DNA from 3 places in the Lysinibacillus capsici genome. Region 2 is predicted to be linked to each of the others. Evidence: a T-box and tRNA genes for the amino acid it is inferred to sense, from the RefSeq annotation. Region 2 holds a T-box; the other regions hold tRNA genes.
What was found. The T-box of region 2 lies ahead of alaS (alanine--tRNA ligase). A T-box ahead of a tRNA ligase gene usually reads a tRNA of that ligase, here a tRNA-Ala.
Positions count from the first base shown of each region.

Region 1: it encodes a tRNA-Ala, which carries the amino acid that the T-box ahead of alaS (alanine--tRNA ligase) is inferred to sense. The anticodon was not compared.
Region 3: it encodes a tRNA-Ala, which carries the amino acid that the T-box ahead of alaS (alanine--tRNA ligase) is inferred to sense. The anticodon was not compared.

Region 1 is NZ_CP084108.1:3,650,732-3,655,852, reverse strand. Features, by position in the region: rRNA gene LCP48_RS18110 (23S ribosomal RNA) at 1-2,212, shown strand, start outside; rRNA gene rrf (5S ribosomal RNA) at 2,329-2,444, shown strand; tRNA gene LCP48_RS18100 (tRNA-Val) at 2,455-2,530, shown strand; tRNA gene LCP48_RS18095 (tRNA-Thr) at 2,534-2,609, shown strand; tRNA gene LCP48_RS18090 (tRNA-Lys) at 2,617-2,692, shown strand; tRNA gene LCP48_RS18085 (tRNA-Leu) at 2,710-2,794, shown strand; tRNA gene LCP48_RS18080 (tRNA-Gly) at 2,832-2,906, shown strand; tRNA gene LCP48_RS18075 (tRNA-Leu) at 2,912-3,000, shown strand; tRNA gene LCP48_RS18070 (tRNA-Arg) at 3,009-3,085, shown strand; tRNA gene LCP48_RS18065 (tRNA-Pro) at 3,095-3,171, shown strand; tRNA gene LCP48_RS18060 (tRNA-Ala) at 3,188-3,263, shown strand; tRNA gene LCP48_RS18055 (tRNA-Met) at 3,292-3,365, shown strand; tRNA gene LCP48_RS18050 (tRNA-Ile) at 3,373-3,449, shown strand; tRNA gene LCP48_RS18045 (tRNA-Ser) at 3,465-3,557, shown strand; tRNA gene LCP48_RS18040 (tRNA-Met) at 3,611-3,685, shown strand; tRNA gene LCP48_RS18035 (tRNA-Asp) at 3,689-3,764, shown strand; tRNA gene LCP48_RS18030 (tRNA-Phe) at 3,823-3,898, shown strand; tRNA gene LCP48_RS18025 (tRNA-Gly) at 3,904-3,977, shown strand; tRNA gene LCP48_RS18020 (tRNA-Ile) at 3,979-4,055, shown strand; tRNA gene LCP48_RS18015 (tRNA-Asn) at 4,060-4,136, shown strand; tRNA gene LCP48_RS18010 (tRNA-Ser) at 4,147-4,237, shown strand; tRNA gene LCP48_RS18005 (tRNA-Glu) at 4,240-4,311, shown strand; gene LCP48_RS18000 (VOC family protein) at 4,371-4,787, opposite strand; gene nadA (quinolinate synthase NadA) at 4,950-5,121, opposite strand, start outside.
Region 2 is NZ_CP084108.1:3,261,986-3,267,106, forward strand. Features, by position in the region: gene LCP48_RS16085 (DUF1292 domain-containing protein) at 40-348, opposite strand; gene ruvX (Holliday junction resolvase RuvX) at 367-783, opposite strand; gene LCP48_RS16095 (IreB family regulatory phosphoprotein) at 786-1,052, opposite strand; gene alaS (alanine--tRNA ligase) at 1,141-3,801, opposite strand; T-box leader at 3,889-4,104, opposite strand; gene corA (magnesium/cobalt transporter CorA) at 4,173-5,121, opposite strand, start outside.
Region 3 is NZ_CP084108.1:3,643,357-3,648,477, forward strand. Features, by position in the region: partial or broken gene LCP48_RS17870 (ABC transporter ATP-binding protein) at 1-484, shown strand, start outside; tRNA gene LCP48_RS17875 (tRNA-Glu) at 622-693, opposite strand; tRNA gene LCP48_RS17880 (tRNA-Ser) at 696-786, opposite strand; tRNA gene LCP48_RS17885 (tRNA-Asn) at 797-873, opposite strand; tRNA gene LCP48_RS17890 (tRNA-Ile) at 878-954, opposite strand; tRNA gene LCP48_RS17895 (tRNA-Gly) at 956-1,029, opposite strand; tRNA gene LCP48_RS17900 (tRNA-Phe) at 1,035-1,110, opposite strand; tRNA gene LCP48_RS17905 (tRNA-Asp) at 1,169-1,244, opposite strand; tRNA gene LCP48_RS17910 (tRNA-Met) at 1,248-1,322, opposite strand; tRNA gene LCP48_RS17915 (tRNA-Ser) at 1,376-1,468, opposite strand; tRNA gene LCP48_RS17920 (tRNA-Ile) at 1,484-1,560, opposite strand; tRNA gene LCP48_RS17925 (tRNA-Met) at 1,568-1,641, opposite strand; tRNA gene LCP48_RS17930 (tRNA-Ala) at 1,670-1,745, opposite strand; tRNA gene LCP48_RS17935 (tRNA-Pro) at 1,762-1,838, opposite strand; tRNA gene LCP48_RS17940 (tRNA-Arg) at 1,848-1,924, opposite strand; tRNA gene LCP48_RS17945 (tRNA-Leu) at 1,933-2,021, opposite strand; tRNA gene LCP48_RS17950 (tRNA-Gly) at 2,027-2,101, opposite strand; tRNA gene LCP48_RS17955 (tRNA-Leu) at 2,139-2,223, opposite strand; tRNA gene LCP48_RS17960 (tRNA-Lys) at 2,241-2,316, opposite strand; tRNA gene LCP48_RS17965 (tRNA-Thr) at 2,324-2,399, opposite strand; tRNA gene LCP48_RS17970 (tRNA-Val) at 2,403-2,478, opposite strand; rRNA gene rrf (5S ribosomal RNA) at 2,489-2,604, opposite strand; gene LCP48_RS17980 (cysteine desulfurase family protein) at 2,883-3,953, opposite strand; gene nadB (L-aspartate oxidase) at 4,054-5,121, shown strand, end outside.

The DNA.
Region 1 (5,121 bases), 390 kb from region 2:
ACCCGAAACCAGGTGATCTACCCATGTCCAGGGTGAAGGTGAGGTAACACTTACTGGAGGCCCGAACCCACGCACGTTGAAAAGTGCGGGGATGAGGTGTGGGTAGCGGAGAAATTCCAATCGAACTTGGAGATAGCTGGTTCTCTCCGAAATAGCTTTAGGGCTAGCCTCGTGATGAGAATACTGGAGGTAGAGCACTGTTTGGACTAGGGGGCCATCCCGGTTTACCGAATTCAGACAAACTCCGAATGCCAGATATTTATACACGGGAGTCAGACTGCGAGTGATAAGATCCGTAGTCAAAAGGGAAACAGCCCAGACCACCAGCTAAGGTCCCAAAGTAATCGTTAAGTGGAAAAGGATGTGGCGTTGCACAGACAACCAGGATGTTGGCTTAGAAGCAGCCATCATTTAAAGAGTGCGTAATAGCTCACTGGTCGAGTGACGCTGCGCCGAAAATGTATCGGGGCTAAACGATTCACCGAAGCTGTGGATTGACATCTACGATGTCAGTGGTAGGAGAGCGTTCTAAGTGCGTTGAAGTCAGACCGGAAGGACTGGTGGAGCGCTTAGAAGTGAGAATGCCGGTATGAGTAGCGAAAGACGGGTGAGAATCCCGTCCACCGTATGACTAAGGTTTCCTGAGGAAGGCTCGTCCGCTCAGGGTTAGTCGGGACCTAAGCCGAGGCCGATAGGCGTAGGCGATGGACAACAGGTTGATATTCCTGTACCACCTCCTCACCGTTTGAGAAATGGGGGGACGCAGTAGGATAGGGTAAGCGCGCCGTTGGTTGTGCGCGTCCAAGCAGTAAGGCGTGTGTGTAGGCAAATCCGCACACTGTAACGTTGAGCTGTGATGGCGAGTCCGTATGGACGAAGTTCCTGATTTCACACTGCCAAGAAAAGCCTCTATCGAGGTGAGAGGTGCCCGTACCGCAAACCGACACAGGTAGTCGAGGAGAGAATCCTAAGGTGTGCGAGAGAACTCTCGTTAAGGAACTCGGCAAAATGACCCCGTAACTTCGGGAGAAGGGGTGCTCTTGAGCGTGCAAGCGCATGAGAGCCGCAGTGAATAGGCCCAGGCGACTGTTTAGCAAAAACACAGGTCTCTGCAAAACCGTAAGGTGACGTATAGGGGCTGACGCCTGCCCGGTGCTGGAAGGTTAAGAGGAGTGGTTAGCGCAAGCGAAGCTGCGAATTGAAGCCCCAGTAAACGGCGGCCGTAACTATAACGGTCCTAAGGTAGCGAAATTCCTTGTCGGGTAAGTTCCGACCCGCACGAAAGGCGTAACGATCTGGGCACTGTCTCAACGAGAGACTCGGTGAAATTATAGTACCTGTGAAGATGCAGGTTACCCGCGACAGGACGGAAAGACCCCGTGGAGCTTTACTGTAGCCTGATATTGAATTTTGGTACAACTTGTACAGGATAGGTAGGAGCCAGAGATCTCGGAGCGCCAGCTTCGAAGGAGGCGTCGGTGGGATACTACCCTGGTTGTATTGAAATTCTAACCCATGCCCCTTAGCGGGGCAGGAGACAGTGTCAGGCGGACAGTTTGACTGGGGCGGTCGCCTCCTAAAAGGTAACGGAGGCGCCCAAAGGTTCCCTCAGAATGGTTGGAAATCATTCGTAGAGTGTAAAGGCACAAGGGAGCTTGACTGCGAGACCTACAAGTCGAGCAGGGTCGAAAGACGGGCTTAGTGATCCGGTGGTTCCGCATGGAAGGGCCATCGCTCAACGGATAAAAGCTACCCCGGGGATAACAGGCTTATCTCCCCCAAGAGTCCACATCGACGGGGAGGTTTGGCACCTCGATGTCGGCTCATCGCATCCTGGGGCTGTAGTCGGTCCCAAGGGTTGGGCTGTTCGCCCATTAAAGCGGTACGCGAGCTGGGTTCAGAACGTCGTGAGACAGTTCGGTCCCTATCCGTCGTGGGCGTAGGAAATTTGAGAGGAGCTGTCCTTAGTACGAGAGGACCGGGATGGACACACCGCTGGTGTACCAGTTGTCTTGCCAAAGGCATCGCTGGGTAGCTATGTGTGGACGGGATAAGTGCTGAAAGCATCTAAGCATGAAGCCCCCCTCAAGATGAGATTTCCCATTACGCAAGTAAGTAAGATCCCTCAAAGACGATGAGGTAGATAGGTTCGAGGTGGAAGTGTGGTGACACATGGAGCTGACGAATACTAATCGATCGAGGACTTAACCAAAAAAGTTTGAAACATTCAATGTGCCGTTTATCCAGTTTTGAAAGAACAAATCTTTCAATAAAAAAAGAGAGCTTCAAGACGCAGTAATACGCCGTGTATTGGAGGTCGAATAAAAGTCTAGTGATGATGGCAAAGAGGTCACACCCGTTCCCATACCGAACACGGAAGTTAAGCTCTTTAGCGCCGATGGTAGTTGGGGGCTTCCCCCTGTGAGAGTAGGACGTCGCTAGGCATAATACCCAGGAGGATTAGCTCAGCTGGGAGAGCATCTGCCTTACAAGCAGAGGGTCGGCGGTTCGAGCCCGTCATCCTCCACCATATGCCGGTTTAGCTCAGCAGGTAGAGCAACTGACTTGTAATCAGTAGGTCGTGGGTTCGATTCCTATAGCCGGCACCATTTTTTCGAGCCATTAGCTCAGTTGGTAGAGCATCTGACTTTTAATCAGAGGGTCGAAGGTTCGAGTCCTTCATGGCTCACCATTTTCAAATAATAATAAGCGGGTGTGGCGGAATTGGCAGACGCACTAGACTTAGGATCTAGCGCCGCAAGGCGTGGGGGTTCGACTCCCTTCACCCGCACCATTATTTTCATTGCCAGATAAAAAAAGCTTATGCACATGCGGAAGTAGTTCAGTGGTAGAACACCACCTTGCCAAGGTGGGGGTCGCGAGTTCGAACCTCGTCTTCCGCTCCAAATGTGCCGGGGTGGCGGAACTGGCAGACGCACAGGACTTAAAATCCTGCGGTAGGTGACTACCGTACCGGTTCGATTCCGGTCCTCGGCACCATTTTAAATGCGCCCGTAGCTCAATTGGATAGAGCGTCTGACTACGGATCAGAAGGTTATGGGTTCGACTCCTGTCGGGCGCGCCAAAAGAACAACGGGAAGTAGCTCAGCTTGGTAGAGCACTTGGTTTGGGACCAAGGGGTCGCAGGTTCGAATCCTGTCTTCCCGACCATTTCCAAAAAAATTATGGGGCCTTAGCTCAGCTGGGAGAGCGCCTGCCTTGCACGCAGGAGGTCAGCGGTTCGATCCCGCTAGGCTCCACCATAAGTAAATTAACCAGTATAAAGATCCTGGCGGCGTAGCTCAGCTGGCTAGAGCGTACGGTTCATACCCGTAAGGTCGGGGGTTCGATCCCCTCTGCCGCCATCTTAAAGGACCTTTAGCTCAGTTGGTTAGAGCAGACGGCTCATAACCGTCCGGTCGCAGGTTCGAGTCCTGCAAGGTCCACCATTTATATATTGTAACGGAGGTATACCCAAGTCTGGCTGAAGGGATCGGTCTTGAAAACCGACAGGCGGGTAACACCGCGCGGGGGTTCGAATCCCTCTACCTCCTCCAGTTTTAAATTTTTATAAATGGTGCTTTAAAAACTCGAAACAGCATAAAATTATCGCGGGGTGGAGCAGTGGTAGCTCGTCGGGCTCATAACCCGAAGGTCGTTGGTTCAAATCCAGCCCCCGCAACCAAAAGGTCCCGTGGTGTAGCGGTTAACATGCCTGCCTGTCACGCAGGAGATCGCCGGTTCGATCCCGGTCGGGACCGCCATTTTTAAAATAAAAGTCATGAGAAGCAAAAGAGTGAGTAAGCTTAGCATGGACGAAATGGGTCAGTAGCTCAGTTGGTAGAGCATTAGATTGAAGCTCTAAGTGTCGGCGGTTCGATTCCGTCCTGACCCACCATTTATGCGGGTGTAGTTTAATGGTAAAACCTCAGCCTTCCAAGCTGATGTCGTGGGTTCGATTCCCATCACCCGCTCCAAGGGCCTATAGCTCAGCTGGTTAGAGCGCACGCCTGATAAGCGTGAGGTCGATGGTTCGAGTCCATTTAGGCCCACCATTATTCCGAAGTAGCTCAGTTGGTAGTAGCACCTGACTGTTAATCAGGTTGTCGCAGGTTCGAGTCCTGCCTTCGGAGCCATTTTTATTTTGGGGAAGTACTCAAGAGGCTGAAGAGGCGCCCCTGCTAAGGGTGTAGGTCGGGTAACCGGCGCGAGGGTTCAAATCCCTCCTTCTCCGCCATGGGCCCGTTGGTCAAGTGGTTAAGACACCGCCCTTTCACGGCGGTAACACGGGTTCGAATCCCGTACGGGTCATACTAAAAACAGTAGATGCATTTGCATCTACTGTTTTTTGATATTCATAGATACAAAATTTACTGTTGATTCAATGCATTTTCATCCATATAAACCACTTCCCAGATATGCCCATCTACATCTTGAAAACCCCAACCATACATAAATCCGTGATCTTGTGGTTCACTATATGGTTTACCACCAGAGGCAAGTGCCTTATTCACTAATTGATCTACTTGTTCTCGGCTTTCAGCAGAAAGACATAAGATTGCTTCTGCAGAAGTAGTAGTATCCGTAACTTCTTTCTTACTAAATCCTTTAAATCGTTCTTCAACCATTATTAATACGAAGATATTTTCACTAATAATCATTGAGGCTGTTGTTTCATCACTGAATTGTTGATTGAACTCAAAACCTAATTCCTTAAAAAAACTGATAGATTTGTTTAGATCTTTTACTGGTAAATTGATAAAGATATTTTTCGATTGAAAAGCCATTTAATATCACCTCCAAATTGACAGTATCATGGAGCATAAAGTCGTGTCAATTTTAGCCAAGCAGGCGAAAATGGAAGCCATTAGCACTATTGAAAGCAGGTGTTTGTCAACAAAAACAGAAAGGTTATATCTTCAACCTTTCTGTTTAAAAAGTTTAACTATTTATCCTCTGGCTAGCATTCTATCAAGTGAACTAAGTGCTTCAGTGGTAGTATGTTCATCTACTTGTATACGGTTATGAGGTTGACCTTGCTCAATACTTTCTAAGCTCCATAACAAATGTGGAAGGTCAATTCGATTCATTGTTAAACAAGGACAAAAGTTTTCATTTAAG
Region 2 (5,121 bases):
GCAAGCTGCGATCCTTGTTCCAAGCTTTGAGTTAGAAGATTAGTCTTCGTTTTCATCCTCTAAAGCGTTTAAAACGTCCTCTACCATATCCCACTCTGCTTCAGTTTCGATTGGTGTTAATTCACCATCTTCACCATTTTCAGATGGTACAAATGAAGATACAAAGATTTCAACTGAGCCATCTTCATCTTCCTCTGCGCCTACCATTGAGTAAAACACATATGATTTGCCAAACTCTGGAGATTCATGAACGTGAATCACTTCACAAAGCTGCTCGTTTCCGTTTTCGTCAATCACTGTAATGTGTTGAACATGTAGTTCTTCTTCATGGTTATGCTCGTGTGCCATGCATAGTCACCTCATCAATTAATTTTTGCTATCTAAGTAGCCTTGTAAAATCATCACAGCTGCCATTTTATCAATGACCTGCTTGCGCTTTTTGCGACTCACGTCCGCTTCGATCAGCATACGTTCAGCAGCCATCGTCGTTAAACGTTCATCCCATAATTTGACCGGTAGTGAGAAATGCTCTTCTAAAAGCTTTTTATAGTTCTCAGAAGCCTCTCCACGCGGTCCAACCGTATTATTCATGTTTTTTGGAAAACCTACAACAAATTCTGTTATAGTATATTCCTTTACTAGCTCAGCGATACGGTCAATACCGAACTCACCATTAGCCTCATCAATTTTTACGGTTTCAATACCTTGGGCGGTCCAACCAAGTGCATCACTTACAGCAACACCCACAGTTTTTGACCCAACGTCTAATCCCATAATTCTCATTTCTAGTCCTCGTTATTCTTTTTGATATAAAATTTAACAAGCTCCTCTAGAATTTCGTCACGCTCAAGCTTGCGAATTAAATTACGAGCATCCTGATGGCGAGGAATATACGCCGGATCACCAGAAAGTAAGTAACCAACAATCTGATTGATAGGGTTATATCCCTTTTCCTCTAATGAAGAATGAACTTTCAACATTACCTGCTTGACTTCCTGTTCCATTGATTCTTCTGGAAAATTAAATTTCATCGTTTGATCAAATGAACTCATGACCAGCACCTCGCTTTCAGAAATAAGGAGATGTGCAAACAAGCTCATCTCCAATTTCTCTTTATTATAACATGTTTTGGTGAATTAATTAAATGGATTTAACATAATCATACACAGAAAGTAGTGCTTCATCAAGTTTTGATGCATCTTTTGCACCTGCCATCGCCATATCTGGACGACCGCCACCTTTACCACCACATGCTTCCGCAACCATTTTCACAATATTCCCTGCATGGTAATTGCCACCAACTAATTCTTTTGAAACACCAGCACATAGCATAACCTTATCGCCATCCACTGCTCCAAGAACGATAACAGCCTTTGGCATTTTCGCTTTCAAATCATCCATCATCTGACGCAGTTGGTTATTGTCTTTTGCTTCTACCTTTGTAGAAAGAACTGTGACATCTCCAATTGTTTGTGCTGCATCAACAATTGCCCCAGCCTGAGCATTGGCAATTTTTTGAGATAATGCTTCGTTTTCACGTTGTAATTCTTTGTAGTCTGCTTGTAAAGCCTGTACTTTTGTGACAATATCTTTAGCATTTGCTTTTAATAATGCTGCTGCATCATTTAATAATGCTTCTTCTTCTTTTACTGCTTCATAAGCAACTTTTCCTGTAACAGCTTCTATACGACGAGTACCTGCACCGATACCACCTTCTGAAACAATTTTAAAGAAGCCAATTTCAGAAGAGCGTTTAACATGGATACCACCACATAGCTCAATCGAATAATCTCCGATGGATACTACACGTACAACATCTCCATATTTTTCACCGAATAATGCCATAGCACCCATTGCTTTTGCTTCATCAATGCCTTTTTCTTCAATAACGACCTCTATATCATCCCACACTTTTTCATTTACAATACGTTCAATTTGTTGTAATTCTTCTTTTGTAACTTGACCAAAGTGAGAGAAATCAAAACGTAAACGGTCAGGTCCTACATATGATCCAGCTTGGTTTACATGATCACCTAGCACATCTTTTAATGCACGTTGCATAATATGTGTTGCCGTATGGTTTTTAATGATTAAATTGCGGTCATCACGATTGACCACTGCTTGCACTGCATCTTCCACATGCATTTCACCAGTTTCAACTACTACTGTATGAAGCGGTTGACCATTCGGTGCTTTTTGAACATCTTTTACGACAGCCGTAAAGCTATCATTTGAAATAGTACCACTATCGGCAATTTGGCCTCCCATTTCAGCGTAGAATGGTGTCTTTGCTAAAATAACCAATGCTTCCTGACCTTCCGAAGCGACTTTCGCAACTTGACCATTGACGATCATTGCAGCGATTTCAGTATTAACAGTTAACGTATCATAGCCAACAAATTCACTTGCAACCGTTAAGTTTGCTAATACCTCATTCTGTACTTGCATCGAATCAACATCTTGTCGTGCAGCACGCGCGCGTTCACGTTGCTCTTCCATCGCTTCCTCAAAACCTTCATGATCTACTTTCATGCCTACTTCCTCTGCATATTCTTCCGTTAGCTCGATTGGGAAACCATAAGTATCATATAAGCGGAAAGCATCTGCTCCTGGGATGTAATCATGACCGGCTGCTTTTTGAGATTCCACTACTTCATTAAAGATAGCTAAACCACCATCTAATGTTTCATGGAAACGAATCTCTTCATTTTTAATGACACGTTGAATAAATTCGCATTTCTCTGTCACTTCTGGATAGAAGTCTTCCATAATTTTACCCACAGTTGGTACAAGTTCAAACATAAATGGTTTTTCAATGCCAATTTGTTTAGCATAGCGAACCGCACGACGTAGTAAACGACGTAATACATAGCCACGGCCTTCGTTTGACGGCAGGGCACCATCACCTATAGCAAATGCTACTGTACGGATGTGGTCTGCAATCACTTTAAATGGTGTATTAATATCTTCTTCTGAGCCAAAGATTTCATTTAAGTCTACTTCGCCAGGTCGTTTATATTTACGGTTGGCAAATTCCTCGATTTTTTCAATGATTGGCATAAATAAATCAGTATCAAAGTTTGTTGGTACATTTTGCACGACGGACACAATACGTTCTAAGCCCATACCTGTATCAATATTTTGCTTTGGTAGTGGCGTGTAAGTGCCATCAGGATTATGGTTAAATTGAGAGAACACAAGGTTCCAAATTTCAAGGTAACGCTCATTTTCTCCTCCTGGATACATTTCAGGATCATTTTCATCTGAGCCGTATTCTACGCCGCGATCATAAAAAATCTCTGAGTTCGGACCAGATGGACCTTCTCCGATATCCCAGAAGTTCCCTTCTAAACGAATTAAACGTTCTTCTGGAATACCGATTTCCTGATGCCAAACATCATAAGCTTCCTGGTCTTCAGGGTGAATCGTGATAGATAATAATGCTGGATCAAAGCCCATCCATTTTTTATCTGTTAAAAACTCCCAAGCGTAATGAATTGCTTCTTTTTTAAAGTAGTCACCAATAGAGAAGTTTCCTAACATTTCAAAGAATGTATGGTGTCGAGCTGTTTTCCCAACGTTCTCAATATCGTTGGTACGAATCGATTTTTGTGCATTTGTAATACGTGGATTATCAGGGATAATACGGCCATCAAAATATGGTTTCAAAGTTGCAACACCTGAGTTGATCCAAAGAAGTGATGGATCATTTATTGGCACAAGTGGTGCTGAGGGCTCATGATGATGCCCCTTTTCTTTAAAAAATTCCAAATACATACGGCGAATATCTACTGCTTTCATTGGATAAATTCCTCCTATTTTATATTGTAAAATCACGATACGAGTCCTGCGATCTACCGAAGAAAATAAAAAAAGCCCTCATCCCCAAAAAGGGACGAGGACTTGTCATTAGTCTCGCGGTACCACCCTAGTTGTAAGTAAAAATCTTACTTACCTCTTTAGCACTTGTAACGTCAGTGAACGGCAGGGATTAGCTGCACTCTGGAGTAGCTTTCGGCATTTGCTGTTGTGAGGATTTTTTCAGCCTAGAAATCCCTTTCTTGTGCACACACAAATACGTACTTTTTCCATCATCGTTTTTACTTTTTCTATCGAAAATTATAAAAAAAATCTATTGCGCTGTCAATTAGTACTAGTATGACTAACACTAACTAAGCAATCATTTTTTTGAAATATATCCACATACCCCATGTAAAAATAACTAAGAAGGCGCTAATTGCAATCGTTGTATAAGGGGTATCTTGATAAGGTAAAGGTACATTCATTCCAAAAAAACTAGTAATTACTGATAGTGGTAACATAATTGTCGAAATGACCGTTAATAAATTCAGCTTTTCAATGGATTTCCCACTGATAATTGAAAAATACGTATCAAGCGTGCTGTTCACTAAATCGCGATATGTCTCTGTGGAGTCGACAATACGTTCTAGATGGTCATTCAAATCTTTATAGAATGGAATATTTTCTTCTTGAATGTCAAATTTCCACTGACCATTGATTGTAGAAAAAATTCTTCTTTGTGGCATAATGGCCTGACGAATTAAAATAATTGTCCGCTTCAATGCAAGAAATTCCTCTGTCACCACTTTTGGTTGATAATCATAAATTTCTTCTTCTAGTTCATCTATACGTGCGCGAATTCGTTCTAATACTGGGAAGTATTCGTCTGTAATACCGTCAATAATAGTATGCAATAAAAAATCAGTACCCTTTTCTAAATATCTTGGGCTATTGACACAAACATTCTCCATTTTCCCTAGCCATTGCAACTTTTGTTTATGCACAGTCACAATATAGTTTGGTCCCATAAAAATATTTAACTCAACTGTTGTAATTTCATTGTTACTTTTCTCATTATAGATTGGTGCATGGAGCACAAAAAATTTATAATCACCATAACTATCCATTTTTGGACGTGAGCCTTCATGTAAGCAATCTTCAACTGCTAGTGGATGAAAGCCAAATACATCTGCTATATTATTCAATTCATTATAACTATAGGCATATAAATCTACCCATAATAAATCTTCGTTATGAATAGGGAGTTGTAAATCAATCATATTGAAATCATGTTGGACTGTCTTGCTGCTGCTATTATAA
Region 3 (5,121 bases), 380 kb from region 2:
CGCTATCCTTACCAAAGTTGGCGACAACCGTGGACTGAAAAGGATGAAGAAATCGTTTTAAATGCTTTAAAAGCTACAGGTACTGAGCATTTACAAGATAGACCAGTAGATGAGCTATCAGGAGGGCAACGTCAACGTGCTTGGATATGAGTCTTGCTCAAGAAACAGATATCATTCTTTTAGACGAGCCTACGCCATGCTTAGATTTAACTCATCAAATAGACGTTTTAGATTTACTGTACGAATTGAACCAACAGCAAAAGCGAACTATTATTATAGTACTACATGATATTAATCTTGCTTGTCGCTATGCCGATCATATTATTACAGTGAGTGATCGTGGTGTCTATCGTCAAGGGAAACCAGAAGAATTATGGCAACTGATTTAGTTAGTCATGTGTTTGACCTTGATTGCCAAATGACGACAGATCCAATCTTTGGTACACCTCTTTACATTCCATATGGAAAAGGACGAAAAATTTAATCGTTAATTTGAAAAAATAAGCCTACACAGAATGATCAATCTGTGTAGGCTTTCATTTAATATAGCTATGTTATTAATCTAAGTACCTAGTAAATTAAAAAGTGCAGTAGATGTAAATTTATCTACTGCACTTAGTATGACCCGTACGGGATTCGAACCCGTGTTACCGCCGTGAAAGGGCGGTGTCTTAACCACTTGACCAACGGGCCCATGGCGGAGAAGGAGGGATTTGAACCCTCGCGCCGGTTACCCGACCTACACCCTTAGCAGGGGCGCCTCTTCAGCCTCTTGAGTACTTCCCCAAAATAAAAATGGCTCCGAAGGCAGGACTCGAACCTGCGACAACCTGATTAACAGTCAGGTGCTACTACCAACTGAGCTACTTCGGAATAATGGTGGGCCTAAATGGACTCGAACCATCGACCTCACGCTTATCAGGCGTGCGCTCTAACCAGCTGAGCTATAGGCCCTTGGAGCGGGTGATGGGAATCGAACCCACGACATCAGCTTGGAAGGCTGAGGTTTTACCATTAAACTACACCCGCATAAATGGTGGGTCAGGACGGAATCGAACCGCCGACACTTAGAGCTTCAATCTAATGCTCTACCAACTGAGCTACTGACCCATTTCGTCCATGCTAAGCTTACTCACTCTTTTGCTTCTCATGACTTTTATTTTAAAAATGGCGGTCCCGACCGGGATCGAACCGGCGATCTCCTGCGTGACAGGCAGGCATGTTAACCGCTACACCACGGGACCTTTTGGTTGCGGGGGCTGGATTTGAACCAACGACCTTCGGGTTATGAGCCCGACGAGCTACCACTGCTCCACCCCGCGATAATTTTATGCTGTTTCGAGTTTTTAAAGCACCATTTATAAAAATTTAAAACTGGAGGAGGTAGAGGGATTCGAACCCCCGCGCGGTGTTACCCGCCTGTCGGTTTTCAAGACCGATCCCTTCAGCCAGACTTGGGTATACCTCCGTTACAATATATAAATGGTGGACCTTGCAGGACTCGAACCTGCGACCGGACGGTTATGAGCCGTCTGCTCTAACCAACTGAGCTAAAGGTCCTTTAAGATGGCGGCAGAGGGGATCGAACCCCCGACCTTACGGGTATGAACCGTACGCTCTAGCCAGCTGAGCTACGCCGCCAGGATCTTTATACTGGTTAATTTACTTATGGTGGAGCCTAGCGGGATCGAACCGCTGACCTCCTGCGTGCAAGGCAGGCGCTCTCCCAGCTGAGCTAAGGCCCCATAATTTTTTTGGAAATGGTCGGGAAGACAGGATTCGAACCTGCGACCCCTTGGTCCCAAACCAAGTGCTCTACCAAGCTGAGCTACTTCCCGTTGTTCTTTTGGCGCGCCCGACAGGAGTCGAACCCATAACCTTCTGATCCGTAGTCAGACGCTCTATCCAATTGAGCTACGGGCGCATTTAAAATGGTGCCGAGGACCGGAATCGAACCGGTACGGTAGTCACCTACCGCAGGATTTTAAGTCCTGTGCGTCTGCCAGTTCCGCCACCCCGGCACATTTGGAGCGGAAGACGAGGTTCGAACTCGCGACCCCCACCTTGGCAAGGTGGTGTTCTACCACTGAACTACTTCCGCATGTGCATAAGCTTTTTTTATCTGGCAATGAAAATAATGGTGCGGGTGAAGGGAGTCGAACCCCCACGCCTTGCGGCGCTAGATCCTAAGTCTAGTGCGTCTGCCAATTCCGCCACACCCGCTTATTATTATTTGAAAATGGTGAGCCATGAAGGACTCGAACCTTCGACCCTCTGATTAAAAGTCAGATGCTCTACCAACTGAGCTAATGGCTCGAAAAAATGGTGCCGGCTATAGGAATCGAACCCACGACCTACTGATTACAAGTCAGTTGCTCTACCTGCTGAGCTAAACCGGCATATGGTGGAGGATGACGGGCTCGAACCGCCGACCCTCTGCTTGTAAGGCAGATGCTCTCCCAGCTGAGCTAATCCTCCTGGGTATTATGCCTAGCGACGTCCTACTCTCACAGGGGGAAGCCCCCAACTACCATCGGCGCTAAAGAGCTTAACTTCCGTGTTCGGTATGGGAACGGGTGTGACCTCTTTGCCATCATCACTAGACTTTGTTATGTATCTTGTTTTGAAGTTGTTTACCTGTCCTTCAAGACAAGAATTATTGTATAACGTTTTCTAACATTGTGCAATACTTTTTTATAAAAAAAAAGAAATTATTACTTTTTAAAGATATTTTTGTTAAGTAAGAGAAAATATTGCCCTGCAAAATATTATAGCAATTGTTGGTTCAAAAGAAAACAATTATTTTATTTGCCGATATTATTAGCTTATAATCTATTTCAATACAAGTGAAGAATATATATAATCCTTCACTCGTCTTTTCATTAAATATTTGAAAGCTCTATTTTTAATTTTACAATATCCTCAAGTGTAGTAGAAGGACCAAAAGATATTCTAAAAAATTGGCGTGCCGCTTCCAAAGAGAACCCCATAGATAGAATAGCCTTTGTTCCCGATTCACTATGAATATCACATGCACTACCAGTAGAGATACAGATTCCCGCCTCATTTAACTTTAAAAGAACATATTGCCCCTCTACTTTCTCCATCATTACCCCACAAATATTAGGTAGTTGCTGTTTACATTCAACGAGTTGACATGTTTCAGGTAAATTATTTTCAAAATAATCTCTTAACGTTTCATAATGTTGCAACTCATATTGATAGTTTTCAATTGCCGCGGCAAAGGCCACGATTGCAGGAGTATCTAATGTCCCCCCTCTAAGACCCCTCTCATGTGTCACACCTGGTGTTAATGCAGGTACTCTGATTACAGGGTTCATATATATAGCACCACAGCCCTTTGGCCCACCTATTTTATGAGCCGAGATGGTAATAGCATCGGCCCCCTTTGGTATAGCTAGTTTACCAAATGATTGTACACAATCAACGTGACAGAAAATATTTGATTTGCTTGCCATCTTTACGATTTTCTCTACAGGCTGGATTGAACCAATTTCAGAATTGACATGTTGAATGGTAATCAAAGCAGTCTCTTCTCGGATTGCTTGTTGCAATTGTCCCAGATCAACACAACCATCCTTCTGCAAAGGTAATTTTGTTACAGTAAAGCCCTTTTTCTCAAGTGTATTCAAAGCTGCATGCACTGACGTATGCTCAGCTTGAGAAGAAATAATGTGTTTTCCTTTTTTTGAGGCTAGTGCTAACGATAAGATGGCTATGAGATTTCCCTCTGTTCCACTACCCGTAAAAATTACACCATCACTAGTTACACCTAGGGCTTGGGCTACAACCTCTCTTGATTGCTGGACAAAATAAAGAGCTTGTCCCCCTAAATCATGCAGACTCGCACTATTTCCATAATACCGTTGTGCCACCTCTACATATGCCTCAAGAGATTCCCTCATCATAGGTGATGTTGCAGCATAATCCATATAAATCATCGTCTTCTTCCTCTCTTGTTCATCAGGTCTTGTTTTCTTTTTTATTTTATGTAAAGATAAGTGTCAAGACAACTGTAAAGAAGGTATAACTATGGATGTAAAGACAGACGTCCTTATAATTGGTAGTGGAATTGCTGCACTTCAGGCTGCTTTAGTGCTTGAAAAACATTTTCAAATACAAATTGTTACAAAATCATCTTTATATATGAGTAGTTCTTACCGTGCACAAGGTGGGATTGCTGCTGTTACTAGTGAGGAAGATCATATTCGACACCATATTGCTGATACATTGAAAGCTGGCGAGTATCATCATGAGAAAAGGCATGTTAAAACTCTTATAAAAGATGGTACTGAGATTATGCAAAACTATCTAAAGGATGGCCTCCCTGTTGATCGGCAGGTCGATGGAAAACCTGCTCTAGGACTTGAAGGAGCACATAGTCATCATCGTATTCTACATGCAGGTGGTGATCGTACTGGTCAGATTTTCATAGATTATTTGCTTCATAAACTCTCACCCAAAACAAAGATCAATTGCTATGAAATGGCTTATGAGCTTTTACGGAATACAGATGGTGACTGTGTAGGAGTACTAACCAAAGGAGAAAAAGGTACAAAACGTTATTTGGCTCATCATGTTATTTTAGCGACAGGTGGCGCAGGTGCCCTTTATTCAAGTACATCTAATTTTCCAACTAATACAGGGGATGGGATCGCATTAGCATTTCGAGCAGGCGCTGCCATTAGTGATATGGAATTTATGCAATTTCACCCGAGTCTTCTTTGGTGTAAAAATGAAGTAAAGGGATTAGTTTCTGAAGCTGTCAGAGGGGCTGGCGGTATTTTTGTTAATGCACAGCATCAGCCCATTATGACAGGTTTACATGCTCAACTTGACCTAGCACCAAGACATATTACTGCACTTGCCCTGTTTACAAAACGTGCAGCTGGTGAAGAAACGTTTATTGATATCACTAACATTCACGACTTTGAAGAAAAATTTCCAACAATTGCTCAGCTATGCCATGTTCATCACGTTCATTTACAAGATGGCCTAATCCCCGTGGCTCCAGGAAGTCATTTCTTGATGGGTGGTGTTATTGCTGATGACAAAGGAAAAACTACTATACCAAACTTATATGCAGTCGGTGAGGTTGCC